Linked DNA regions of Ciceribacter thiooxidans. The protein of the gene in region 1 interacts with the protein of each later gene in a pairwise test. Links are inferred from orthologs where the notes say so. Each region holds a gene or a part of one and is shown on either strand. Other genes may lie near its edges.

Region 1 (8,157 bases):
AGGATGTAGATGTTCATGACGCTCACCGTACTCGCAGCCCTGATCTGCGGAATGTTCGTCGCCTCGGTGACCTCGACCATTTCGGCCTTGCGTCGCGAGAGCGAGGACCACAAGCTGCTGATGGAAAGACACAAGGCTTTCTAGCATCCACGGCGGCCCCGACCTCCAGGGCTAGACGCCAGCCGCGGGGATCCACACCTGTGGCCAAGACGGGCGTCCTGCCCCACCGGCCCCCGACTAGACATTCGAGCCTCCGCCGCACCCGGCGCGAGGCTCTTTTCATGCGGTACTTGCGTCTGAAGTGACAGAATGACCGGAAGAATGAGGCCGCCGGATCGCTCCGACGGCCTCTTCCGTATTCCTTATTCGGCTTCGCCCTCGCCGGGAGCCTCTTCCGCGACACCTTCGACATCCGCCTCGCCTTCGGGCTCGCTGATCCGCTCGACCGACACGACCTTTTCGTCCTTGGCGGTGGAGAAGATCGTGACACCCTTGGTGGCGCGGCTCGCGATTCGGATGCCGCCGACAGGTACCCGGATAAGCTGGCCGCCGTCGGACACCAGCATCAGCTGGTCGTTTTCCTCCACCGGGAAGGCGGCGACCAGCTCGCCGATCTCCGCCGTCTTCGAGGTGTCGGTGGCGCGGATACCCTTGCCGCCACGGCCCGAGGTACGGAAGTCGTAGGAGGACGAGCGCTTGCCGAAGCCCTTCTCCGAGACCGTGAGCACGAACTGCTCGCGGGCCCTGAGCTCCTGGTAGAGCTCTTCGGAGAGATCGGCGAGTTCGCCCACCTCCTCGCCGACGAGCGCGATGTCCTCTTCGTCCACGCCGCTGGCGCGCCGTTCGGCGGCCGAGCGCTTGAGATAGGCCGCACGCTGGGCGGCATCGGCATCGACATGGCCGAGGATCGTCATCGAGATCAGCCGGTCGCCATCGGCGAGCGTGATGCCGCGGACGCCGATCGAGTTGCGGCCGGCGAAGACGCGAACCTCGTCGACCGGGAAGCGGATCGCCTGGCCGAGCGCGGTGGTGAGCAGCACGTCGTCGCGATCGGTACAGGTCTCGACGGAGAGGATCTCGTCACCCTCCTCGTCGAGCTTCATGGCGATCTTGCCGTTGCGGTTCACCTGCACGAAGTCCGAGAGCTTGTTGCGGCGGACGGTGCCGCGGGTCGTCGAGAACATGACGTCCAGGTTTTCCCAGGTCTTCTCGTCTTCCGGCAGCGGCATGATCGTGGTGATACGTTCGCCAGGCTCCAGCGGCAGCATGTTGATGAGCGCCTTGCCGCGCGAGGTCGGGGTGCCGATCGGCAGACGCCAGACCTTCTCCTTGTAGACGATGCCGCGCGAGGAGAAGAACAGCACCGGCGTGTGGGTATTGGCGACGAAGAGACGGGTCGCGAAATCCTCTTCCTTCATCGCCATGCCGGAGCGGCCCTTGCCGCCGCGCCGCTGGGCGCGGTAGGTCGCGAGCGGCACGCGTTTGATATAGCCGGCATGGCTGACGGTGACGACCATGTCCTCGCGGGCGATCAGGTCCTCGTCGTCCATGTCCGGACCGCCTTCGACGATCTCGGTGCGGCGGGGCGTGCCGAATTCGTCGCGAACGGCGGTGAGCTCGGCCTTGACGATGTCCTGGATGCGCAGGCGCGAGGAGAGGATTTCGAGGTAATCGGCGATTTCGGCGCCGATCTTGTTCAGTTCCTCGTCGATCTCGTCGCGGCCGAGCGCGGTGAGGCGTGCCAGACGCAGTTCGAGGATGGCGCGGGCCTGCTCTTCAGACAGGTTGTAGGTCAGGTCCTCGTTGATGCGGTGGCGCGGATCGTCGATCAGCCGGATCAGCGCTTCGACGTCGTGCGCCGGCCAGCGGCGCTCCATCAGCTGCTCGCGGGCCGTCTGCGGATCGGGCGCGCGGCGGATGAGGTTGATGACCTCGTCAATATTGGCGACGGCGATCGCGAGACCGACCAAGACATGGGCGCGTTCGCGCGCCTTGCGCAGCAGGTACTTGGTTCGCCGGCTGACGACCTCTTCGCGGAACGAAACGAAGGCCCGCAGCATGTCGAGAAGCGTCATCTGCTCCGGCTTGCCGCCGTTCAGCGCCACCATGTTGCAACCGAACGAGGTCTGCAGCGGCGTGTAGCGGTAGAGCTGGTTCAGGATGACATCGGCATTGGCATCGCGCTTCAGTTCGATGACGACGCGGTAGCCTTCGCGGTCGGACTCGTCGCGCAGGTCGGAAATGCCCTCGATGCGCTTCTCGCGCACCAGTTCGGCCATCTTCTCGATCATCGTCGCCTTGTTCACCTGATAGGGAATCTCGGTAATGATGATCTGCTCGCGGTCGCCGCGCATCGGTTCGACTCTCGCGACACCCCGCATGATGACCGAACCACGGCCGGTCTCATAGGCCGACCTGATGCCCGAACGTCCGAGGATCATCGCGCCGGTCGGGAAATCCGGGCCCGGAATGATCTGCATGAGTTCAGGCAGTTCGATCGCCGGATTGTCGATCAGCGCGATACAGCCGTCGATGACTTCGCCGAGATTGTGCGGCGGGATATTGGTCGCCATGCCGACGGCGATGCCGCCGGCCCCGTTGACGAGGAGGTTCGGAAACTTCGCGGGCACGACGACGGGTTCGGCGAGCGTGCCGTCATAGTTGTCGCGGAAGTCGACCGTCTCCTTGTCGAGGTCGTCGAGAAGCGAATGGGCGGCCTTCTGCAGGCGGCACTCGGTGTAGCGTTCGGCCGCCGGCGGGTCGCCGTCGATCGAACCGAAATTGCCCTGGCCGTCGATGAGCGGCAGGCGCAGCGACCAGTTCTGGGCCATGCGCGCCAGCGCGTCATAAATCGCCGCGTTGCCATGGGGGTGATACTTACCCATGACGTCACCCGTCACGCGGGCGCACTTGACGTACTTCTTGTTCCAGTCGATGCCGAGCTCGGACATGCCGTAGAGAATGCGGCGATGCACGGGCTTCAGGCCGTCGCGGACGTCGGGAAGCGCGCGGCTGACGATTACGCTCATGGCGTAGTCGAGATACGACCGCTGCATTTCCTCAATGATGGAAATCGGCTCGATGTCGGACGGGGACTTGCCGCCGCCGGGAGTGCTTTGCTCAGTCAAATCTGGTCACGATCTCTGTTCGGAATCACTGTCTAGCTTATAGCCGAAAGGGCGCCGCAGCGCCAATTTCGCCGCAGGTTTTGAACAGCTTTTGCGGCGCTGGAAAGGCAGGACGATCAAATACCTAGACAAAATTGCAGAGGTTGATGCTAGTCTTTGCCGAACGGGACCCGAGGGGAGCTGAAATGGCAACGACCGACGCGATGATAACGGCTTTCACCACGCTCCTGGTGACACTCGATCCGCCGGGGCTCGCGCCGCTCTTTCTCGGCCTCACGCAGGGCATGACCGGAGCCCAGCGCCGCCAGGTCGCCGTCCGCGGTTCCCTCATCGCCTTTGGGATCCTCGCCGTCTTCGCCGTCTTCGGCTCGGGCATCCTCGGCGTGCTCGGCATCTCGATGGGCTCGTTCCGCATCGCCGGCGGCCTGATGCTGTTTGCGATCGCCTTCGAGATGATTTTCGAGAAGCGCAACGAGCGGAAGGAAAAGACCAAGGACGACGCGATCACTCGCGACCACATCCACCATCTCGCCGTCTTCCCGCTGGCGATCCCGCTGATCGCCGGGCCCGGCGCGATCTCCGCGACGGTGCTGATCGCCGGCACGATGGACGGTATCGCCGGCCGGGCCGGACTGATCGGGGTCATCGCCGTCTGCCTGGCACTCGTCTTCCTGGCGCTGATGCTGGCGGAGGGCCTCAACCGCTTTCTCGGCGTCACCGGTCGCGCCCTGCTCACCCGCCTGCTCGGCGTGCTGCTTTCGGCGCTCTCCGTGCAGTTCGTCGTCGACGGGATCAAATCGGCCTTCGCCGGGTGAGACGCCGGCGTTGCCGCCGGCGCCTGCTCTCTCAGCTACGGTGCAGGAATTCGAGGAGCACCGCGTCGAAGCGTTCGCTTTCCTCGAACTGCATGGTGTGTCCGCTGCGTTCGAACATCTCGATCGTCAGCTGGGCGAAATCGCCCCGGAACGGCTCCCATGCCGCGGGCGGCGAGATGAGGTAGTCGAAGCGCCCGAGGGCGAGGAGTACCGGTGCCGTGACGCCACGGGCGAGCGCGTGCATGTCGATGTCACGGAACACCTCGCCCCACAGATGATCGAAGCCGATGTCGTTGATCCAGACCCCGTCCCATAGCGGACGCGCATCGAAACCGGGATCGAACCAGCTGCGTGCGCCAAGCCGGATCAGCAGGTGCTTGAAGCGCTCGTGAGGATGGGCGGCGATGTCACCGGCGAGCTTCGCCATCTCCCGGTCGAAGATCAGCTTGCGCTCGGGCGAGGCTTCCGCCTCCCAGCGCCGTTCCGCCCACTCAGCGAGCTCTGCACCCTGGTTCGGGCCGGTGCCCGCGAGCACAACGTGGGACACGCGGTCGGGAAACTGGCGCGCATATTCGAGTGCCATGTAGCCGTGGCCCGAATGCCCGAGAACGGCGAAGCGCTCCAGCCCGAAGGCCTGCCGCGCCAGTTCGATGTCGTCGATGATCCGGTCGAAAGCGAAGTCGCCAGCCTCCACCGGTCCGAGCGGACGGGCGAAGCAGCGGTGGTCGACAAAGTGGAGGCGGACCGAGCGGCGAAGGCCGGGCGAGAAGGTCCGCGCATAATAGAGGCTGCTGCCGACGACGAGCAGCGGCAGCCCCTGCCCTTCGATTGCGTAGCCGAGCTCGAAGATGCCCGAGCGAATGATGCCGCGCGCGGCGCGGCCGTAATCCAGTTCTTCCATGATGATGTATCCGATAGTGCGGTTCGCCGCGCCGTGTCGGGCGCCGGGAACCGGACGCTGATCCAGGAAAACACACGAGCGCAGCTCGGCAAAAGGCCGGCGGCGACGTGCAACGGTTTTCATGGTCAAGGTCGCTAACGGATGAGGCGCATGGACTTTCTCTCGGAGCCTTGTGGGCGAGGATCGCCGCCGGCAGCAATACCGATTCTGCCAGAGGAGGACAAGATGTGAGGCGCGACGCGAGTAACCCGCGGAAGTACCGCTCAGGTCAGCGCTGCGCCTTCAGGATGCGCTTCCAGATCGTCCCGCCGAGATACCGGTTGAACACGATGAAATAGACGACGATCAGCGCGAACAGCACGAAGGCCGGCAGGCCGTTCAGCTGGAAACCGCCCTCCGTGCGACCGTCGGTCACCGAGGCGATCAGAAACCCGAGCACGAAAAAGGCGGTGAAGAAATCGAGCAGCGCCGCGAGCACGATGCGCCAGGTCGCGGGTCCGGTATCCGTCTTTGTCTCACCCATCGAAAGCCCCCTTTCGGATCAACGAGAAGATATGGCGCGCGGCTGGCCGACGCCCCCCGGAATCAGAACGGGATGTCGTCGTCCAGATCGCGCGAGAAGTTGCCGCCGCCGCCCGCCTGGTTGCCGGTGCGGGCCGGCGCACGGGACGGCTGGTTGTAATCGTCGCCGTAGCCGCCGCCGAAGTCGTTGCCACCGCGCGAGGCGCCACCGCCCTCGCCGCGACCGCCGAGCATGGTCAGGTTGGAGTTGAAGCCCTGCAGCACGACTTCGGTCGAATAGCGGTCGTTGCCGCTCTGGTCCTGCCACTTGCGGGTCTGCAGCTGGCCTTCGATGTAGACCGTCGAGCCCTTCTTCAGATACTGTTCAGCCACCTTGCAGAGACCTTCATTGAAGATCACGACGGTGTGCCACTCGGTCTTTTCCTTGCGCTCACCGGTGTTGCGGTCGCGCCAAGTTTCCGACGTCGCAATGCGCAGGTTGGCGATCGGACGGCCGTCCTGGGTCCGGCGGATTTCCGGATCCGCGCCGAGATTCCCGATCAGAATTACCTTGTTCACGCTACCAGCCATAACACACACCTTGGGAAGAGAGGGCACCGGACCGGCCGCACCCGCATTTGTCGATTTCCGCCACCTTAAACCAATCGCGGGTCCCGATGGAAAGTCTTAACCGTTAATCCACAACGAAAAATGTTCTTTATTTGTTCTAGTGATTGTCTATGATCCTGTCAACCGACTCGAAATGTGACCCGTGACGTCCTGTTGCGTCTCGACAGGGGCACAGCGATCACTAAATAAGGACTGTCCTTCTCCAAGCGAGCCTTGTCCATGAGTGAACTGAAGACCATTTCCATCCGCGGCGCCCGCGAGCACAACCTGAAGGGCATCGATCTCGATCTGCCGCGCAACAGCCTGATCGTGATGACCGGGCTTTCCGGCTCGGGCAAGTCGTCGCTCGCCTTCGACACCATCTATGCCGAGGGGCAGCGCCGCTACGTCGAGAGCCTCTCGGCCTACGCCCGCCAGTTCCTCGAGATGATGCAGAAGCCGGATGTCGACCAGATCGACGGGCTTTCGCCGGCGATCTCCATCGAGCAGAAGACGACCTCGCGCAATCCGCGTTCGACGGTCGGCACGGTGACAGAGATCTACGACTACATGCGTCTGCTCTTCGCACGCGTCGGCGTTCCCTATTCGCCGGCGACGGGCCTGCCGATCGAAAGCCAGACGGTCTCCCAGATGGTCGACCGCATCCTCGCCTTCGAGGAGGGTTCGCGCCTCTACATTCTCGCCCCGATGATCCGCGGTCGCAAGGGCGAGTACAAGAAGGAACTCGCCGACCTGATGAAGCGCGGCTTCCAGCGCGTGAAGATCGACGGGCAGTTCTACGAGATCGCCGAAGCGCCGGCGCTCGACAAGAAGTACAAGCACGACATCGACGTGGTGGTCGACCGCGTGGTGGTGCGCTCCGACATCGGCACGCGCCTCGCCGACAGCCTGGAGACGTGCCTCAAGCTCGCCGACGGGCTGGCGATCGCCGAGTTCGCCGACAAGCCACTGCCGGCTTCGGAAACGGCCGCCGGCGGCTCGGCCAACAAGTCGCTCAACGAGACGCATGAGCGGGTGATGTTTTCCGAAAAGTTCGCCTGCCCGGTCTCCGGCTTCACCATTCCGGAGATCGAGCCGCGGCTCTTTTCCTTCAACAATCCCTTCGGCGCCTGCCCGACCTGCGACGGGCTCGGCTCGCAGCAGAAGATCGACGAGGCGCTGATCGTGCCGGAGGTACAGCGGCGGCTGAACGACGGGGCGATCGCTCCGTGGGCGAAGTCGTCGTCCCCCTACTACAACCAGACGCTCGAATCCCTCGGCAAGGTCTTCGGCTTCAAGCTCTCGAACCGCTGGTCGGACCTGAGCGAGGAAGCGCAGCGCGCGATCCTGCACGGCACGGAAGAGAAGATCGAGTTCCACTATGCCGACGGCGCGCGCGCCTACACGACGACCAAGACCTTCGAGGGGATCGTTCCGAACCTCGAACGGCGCTGGAAGGAGACCGACAGCGCCTGGGCGCGCGAGGAAATCGAGCGGTTCATGTCGGCGGCCCCCTGCCCGGCCTGCGCGGGCTACCGGTTGAAGCCAGAGGCGCTCGCCGTCAAGATCAACGGCCTGCACATCGGCGAAGTGACCGGCATGTCGATCCGTGTTGCCGGCGCCTGGTTCGAGACGTTGCCGGCGAAGCTCAGCGACAAGCAGAACGAGATTGCCGTGCGCATCCTCAAGGAGATCCGCGAGCGGCTGCGCTTCCTCAACGATGTCGGGCTCGACTATCTCTCGATGTCGCGCAATTCCGGCACGCTTTCGGGCGGTGAGAGCCAGCGCATCCGCCTCGCCTCGCAGATTGGCTCGGGGCTGACCGGCGTGCTCTACGTGCTCGACGAGCCGTCGATCGGTCTGCACCAGCGCGACAACGCCCGCCTCATCGAGACACTGAAGCACCTGCGCGACATCGGCAACACGGTGATCGTCGTCGAGCATGACGAGGATGCGATCCTGTCCTCCGACTACGTCGTCGACATCGGCCCGGCCGCCGGCATCCACGGCGGCGAGGTGGTGGCGCAGGGCGTTCCCGCCGAGATCATGGCCAATCCGAATTCGCTGACCGGCAAGTACCTCTCCGGCGAGCTCGGAGTCGCGGTTCCCGCCGAACGGCGCAAACCGAAGAAGGGCCAGCAGATCAAGGTGATCGGCGCGCGCGGCAACAATTTGAAGAACGTCACCGCCAGCATTCCGCTCG
Region 2 (4,747 bases), 1.9 Mb from region 1 along the record:
TCGCTGGGTCTCGGTTGCGACGATCTGATGCCACTTCTCGATGGGGTCGAAAAAGCGGCAATCCAAACCAGTGAACTCGCCCGGCAATTTTTCGAAACGAGGTGTCAGCCATTCCGGATTGAGGGGGCGGATGGCAAGCCGGGCCTGGTCACCGCCTTCTACGAACCAGAGGTCAGTGTCTCTTCGAAACGAGACGATGAGTACCTGTACCCGTTCTATCGCCGTCCCTCCGATCTGATCGATATCGACGAAGGGAACCGGCCGGCAAACATGGATCCCTCATATCGCTTCGGATTGCTGCGGGATGGGGCAATTTCAGCCTATCCGGACCGGAGGGCGATTGACCGCGGTTATCTCGACGGACAGAGTCTCGAGATCGCCTGGGCGAAGTCGAAAGTCGACGTCTTCTTCGCCCATGTTCAAGGCGCTGCACGTCTTCGCTACCCGGACGGCGGAACGAAGCGTATCACCTACGACGCGAAGGCAGGCCACCCTTTCTCGGCGATCGGTAAGTTGCTCATCGAGCGTGGCGAGATCGAGCCGGCGAACATCTCGATGCAGTCGATCCGCAGCTGGCTGGCACAGCATCCCGACCAGATCGACGAAGTGTTATGGCATAACCGCTCCTACATATTCTTCCGAGAGGCGGATGTGGACGATCCGGCCCTCGGCCCGATCGCTGCAGCGAAAGTGCCGCTGATCGCCGGACGATCGCTGGCGGTCGATCGGCAGATCCATACCTTCGGCTTTCCCTTTTTTGTCCATTCCGAGACCCTGACGAACATTGACGGTGGCAAGCCGTTCGCGCGGCTTATGCTCGCCCTCGATACTGGCTCCGCGATCGTCGGACCGGCACGTGGTGACATCTTCACCGGTTCGGGTGATGAGGCCGGCGAACTGGCGGGGGCCGTTCGCAACGACGCTGATTTCTACATACTCGTGCCGAAAGAAGCAGCGGCGAGGTACCTCTAGTGTCGGGAAAAGGAAAGCTCAGCGCCGACGATCGAATTCTCTGGGGCAAGGTGGCCCGCACCACGCGACCGCTGCATGGCCGCCTCGAAGATCTGCTGATTTTCGATGAGGAGTTTTCCGAACCGGGGGAGTTGTTCCGGGCTGCGGTCGAGCAGCCTGAGAGCAGTACCGCGCCAACAGCGACCGGAACCGATCGCGAAAAGAAAATTGCCAGCCGTCATCACCCGCTGGAGAGGCCCGTCAAGCGCAAGCTGGCCCGGGGACATCTTGCGCTTGAAGCGCGCATCGATCTTCATGGCCTTATCCAGAGCGAGGCGCATGCAATGCTTCTCGACTTCCTTGTGAGAGCGCATGAGCGTGGCCTGCGACATGTTCTTGTCATTACAGGCAAGGGAAGTTCACGTGGGAGCGACGGCGCGTTGAAGCGGGCCGTTCCGTTGTGGTTCTCGAAGCCCGAATTTCGCCACTTGATCTCATCGTATGAGGTGGCTGCACGCCAGCACGGCGGTGAGGGGGCGTTGTATGTCCGTCTGTCCCGCGCAACCGGGGATCGTCCGTGACACCCTTTGGACAGGCGCTGAGGATGCTTCGCGAGCGAAAAGGTGTTTCGCAAAAAGAGATGGCGGCCGCGATTGGCGTGTCGCCGGCCTACCTGTCGGCGCTCGAGCACGGCAAACGTGGCAGGCCGAATTTCGATCTTCTCCAACGCATCGCCGGCTATTTCAACATTATCTGGGACGAAGCCGAGGAGCTCTTTTCTGTAGCAGGCATGTCCGATCCTCGTGTGGTGCTCGACACGTCAGGCCTTCCTCCGCAATATACCGCTCTCGCGAATACGCTCGCTCACAGGATTCGCTCGCTGCCTCCGAACGTGATAAACGAGTTGAATGACGTCCTAGAAAAAGCCAAATAGCTGCTTAACCCCCGGCTGGCGCCCCTATCCACGGGATTTGGGGTCCTTCACGTTTGGAAGTTTTGCCAAACCACCTATAGTCGACGCGATTGTAGCCGCTGATTCGATGCCGCGGCTCCTATGACTGACTGGAAAGATCGTTGAATGAGTGAGACGCCGGTAACTGAGAACACTGCTTCCGCTGAATACGGGGCAGAGTCGATCAAGGTGCTGAAAGGTCTGGATGCCGTGCGCAAGCGCCCCGGCATGTATATCGGCGACACCGATGACGGTTCCGGTTTGCACCACATGGTTTACGAAGTCGTCGACAACGCGATCGACGAGGCGTTGGCGGGCCATGCCGATATCGTCACTGTCACGCTGAACGCGGATGGCTCTGTTACCGTCACGGATAATGGTCGTGGAATTCCGACGGACATTCACCCGTCGGAAGGGGTGTCCGCCGCCGAAGTGATCATGACGCAGCTCCATGCCGGCGGCAAGTTCGACCAGAACTCTTACAAGGTCTCGGGCGGTCTTCACGGGGTCGGTGTTTCGGTCGTCAATGCCCTGTCGACCAAGCTGGTACTCAAGATCCGCCGTGGCGGCAAGATTCACGAAATCTGCTTTACGCACGGTGTCGCCGACGCTCCGCTCCGGGTCAGTGGCGAGTACGAAGGTCGATCGGGCACAGAGGTTACGTTCCTGCCGAGTCCGGAGACGTTCACCAATATCGAATTCGAGTACAGCACGCTGGAACACCGGCTTCGCGAACTGGCGTTCCTCAATTCCGGTGTCCGTATCCTGCTGACCGACAAGCGCAAATCCGATGTCCGCCAGGAAGAGATGATCTATGACGGAGGCCTGGAAGCCTTTGTCCGCTATCTCGACCGCTCAAAGAAGCCACTGGTGGAACAGCCGGTTGCCATTAGGGGTGAAAAGGACGGCATCACCGTCGAAGTCGCCATGTGGTGGAACGACAGCTATCACGAGAACGTCCTCTGCTTCACGAACAATATTCCGCAGCGGGATGGCGGTACGCACATGGCCGGTTTCCGCGGGGCACTGACCCGTCAGATCGTCTCGTATGCCGATAGTTCCGGGATCATGAAGAAGGAGAAGGTGACGTTGACCGGCGACGATTGTCGCGAAGGACTGACTGCAGTTCTTTCGGTAAAGGTCCCGGATCCGAAGTTCTCCTCGCAAACAAAGGACAAGCTCGTCTCGTCCGAGGTCCGCCCTGTGGTCGAAAGCCTCGTCAACGAAGCCCTCAGCACGTGGCTCGAGGAGCATCCGGGTGATGCTAAGATTCTGGTCGGCAAGGTCGTCGAGGCAGCTGCGGCTCGCGAGGCCGCGCGCAAGGCGCGTGAATTGACCCGCCGCAAGGGTGCATTGGACATCGCATCGTTGCCGGGCAAGCTTGCCGACTGTTCGGAGCGTGATCCGTCCAAATCCGAACTCTTCCTTGTCGAGGGCGATTCCGCAGGTGGATCAGCAAAACAGGGACGCTCACGCGAGACACAGGCTATCCTGCCCCTGCGCGGTAAGATCCTGAACGTCGAGCGTGCGCGTTTCGACAAGATGCTGTCGAGCCAGGAAATCGGAACGTTGATCACGGCGCTCGGCACGTCGATCGGCAAGGATGAGTTCAACGCAGACAAGCTGCGTTATCACAAGATCATCATCATGACCGATGCCGATGTCGACGGCGCCCACATCCGCACGCTTCTGCTGACTTTCTTCTTCCGCCAGATGCCGGAACTGATCGAGCGCGGCCACCTCTACATTGCGCAGCCGCCGCTCTATAAAGTGACTCGCGGCAAGTCGGTTCAATACCTGAAGGACGAAAAAGCGCTCGAAGATTACCTCATCACGATGGGTCTCGAGGATGCGCGACTTACGCTCGGCAGCGGCGAGGTTCGTGCGGCTTCCGATCTTCGCGAGGTCATTCAGGACGCTCTGCGGTTGCGGTCTCTGATCGAGGGTCTGCACTCCCGCTACAACCGTAACGTGATCGAGCAGGCGGCAATTGCGGGGGCACTTAACCCGGAACTGACGGGGAATCGCGAACGCGCGGAACAGACCGCAGCGGAAGTTGCACGTCGGCTCGATCTGATCGCTGAGGAGACGGAGCGCGGCTGGACCGGCCATGTAACCGATGAAGGCGGACTGCGTTTCGAGCGAATGGTCCGCGGTGTTAAAGAAGCGGCTTTCGTCGATGTCGCCCTCATCGGCTCGGCCGACGCGCGTCACATCGACCAGCTGTCAGCGAGGCTGCGGGAAGTTTACGGCGTTCCGCCCGTACTTTCCAGAAAGGATGGACAGCAGGAGATGTCGGGTCCTCGTGCCTTGCTCGATGCCATCTTTGCGGCCGGCCGAAAAGGTCTTTCGATGCAGCGTTATAAAGGCCTCGGCGAAATGAACGCCGAGCAGCTCTGGGAAACGACGCTCGATCCGAACGTCCGTTCGCTGCTTCAGGTGAAGGTCACCGATGCGACCGACGCCGATGGACTGTTCTCGCGCTTGATGGGTGACGAGGTCGAGCCCCGACGCGAGTTTATCCAGGACAATGCACTGAGCGTCGCCAATCTCGACATCTGATAGGAGCGTGAATCATCGGTTAACGATGATTCACGTGAAACAATTTCGGCGTCATGTGGACTGAAACAGACCTTCAAAGGCCACGGCGCTGAGCGGTTTGCGGTTGCTCGGGATCTCTCGTGCCTGCAGGTTTTCCGGCAGCAGGTTTTTGTCGGCGAGTCTGCCGATCGCGACGGCAGCTTCCGCGCGGTAACCCGGCGGAACTTTGAGAACGTCGATCGCCCTGTCGAAATCGACTCCGCCCATACCGTGCGCGTAATAGCCGGAGTACACGGCCTGAAG

Evidence for each region.
Region 2: the proteins of gyrA (region 1) and gyrB interact in binary tests that used the Escherichia coli proteins (3 or more experiments, as listed by UniProt). The link is inferred for Ciceribacter thiooxidans from one-to-one orthologs.

The regions. Positions count from the first base shown.
Region 1 is NZ_CP059896.1:1,589,298-1,597,454, forward strand. What follows is about bases 163-3,497. They hold gyrA (DNA gyrase subunit A), read right to left. Parts: upstream 3,129-3,497; coding sequence 363-3,128; downstream 163-362. Other genes in these bases: H4I97_RS07565 (MarC family protein), read left to right, coding at 3,314-3,497. Outside these bases: H4I97_RS24775 (hypothetical protein), read left to right, coding at 10-144; more of H4I97_RS07565, read left to right, coding at 3,498-3,943; H4I97_RS07570 (alpha/beta fold hydrolase), read right to left, coding at 3,975-4,844; H4I97_RS07575 (hypothetical protein), read right to left, coding at 5,113-5,367; H4I97_RS07580 (single-stranded DNA-binding protein), read right to left, coding at 5,430-5,936; excinuclease ABC subunit UvrA, read left to right, coding at 6,195-8,157. UniProt on the Escherichia coli protein: A type II topoisomerase that negatively supercoils closed circular double-stranded (ds) DNA in an ATP-dependent manner to maintain chromosomes in an underwound state.
Region 2 is NZ_CP059896.1:3,502,977-3,507,723, reverse strand. What follows is about bases 1,712-4,747. They hold gyrB (DNA topoisomerase (ATP-hydrolyzing) subunit B), read left to right. Parts: upstream 1,712-2,029; coding sequence 2,030-4,465; downstream 4,466-4,747. Other genes in these bases: H4I97_RS17340 (nitroreductase family protein), read right to left, coding at 4,517-4,747; H4I97_RS17350 (helix-turn-helix domain-containing protein), read left to right, coding at 1,712-1,885. Also shown: mltA (murein transglycosylase A), read left to right, coding at 1-972; H4I97_RS17355 (Smr/MutS family protein), read left to right, coding at 972-1,532; more of H4I97_RS17350, read left to right, coding at 1,529-1,711. UniProt on the Escherichia coli protein: DNA gyrase negatively supercoils closed circular double-stranded DNA in an ATP-dependent manner to maintain chromosomes in an underwound state.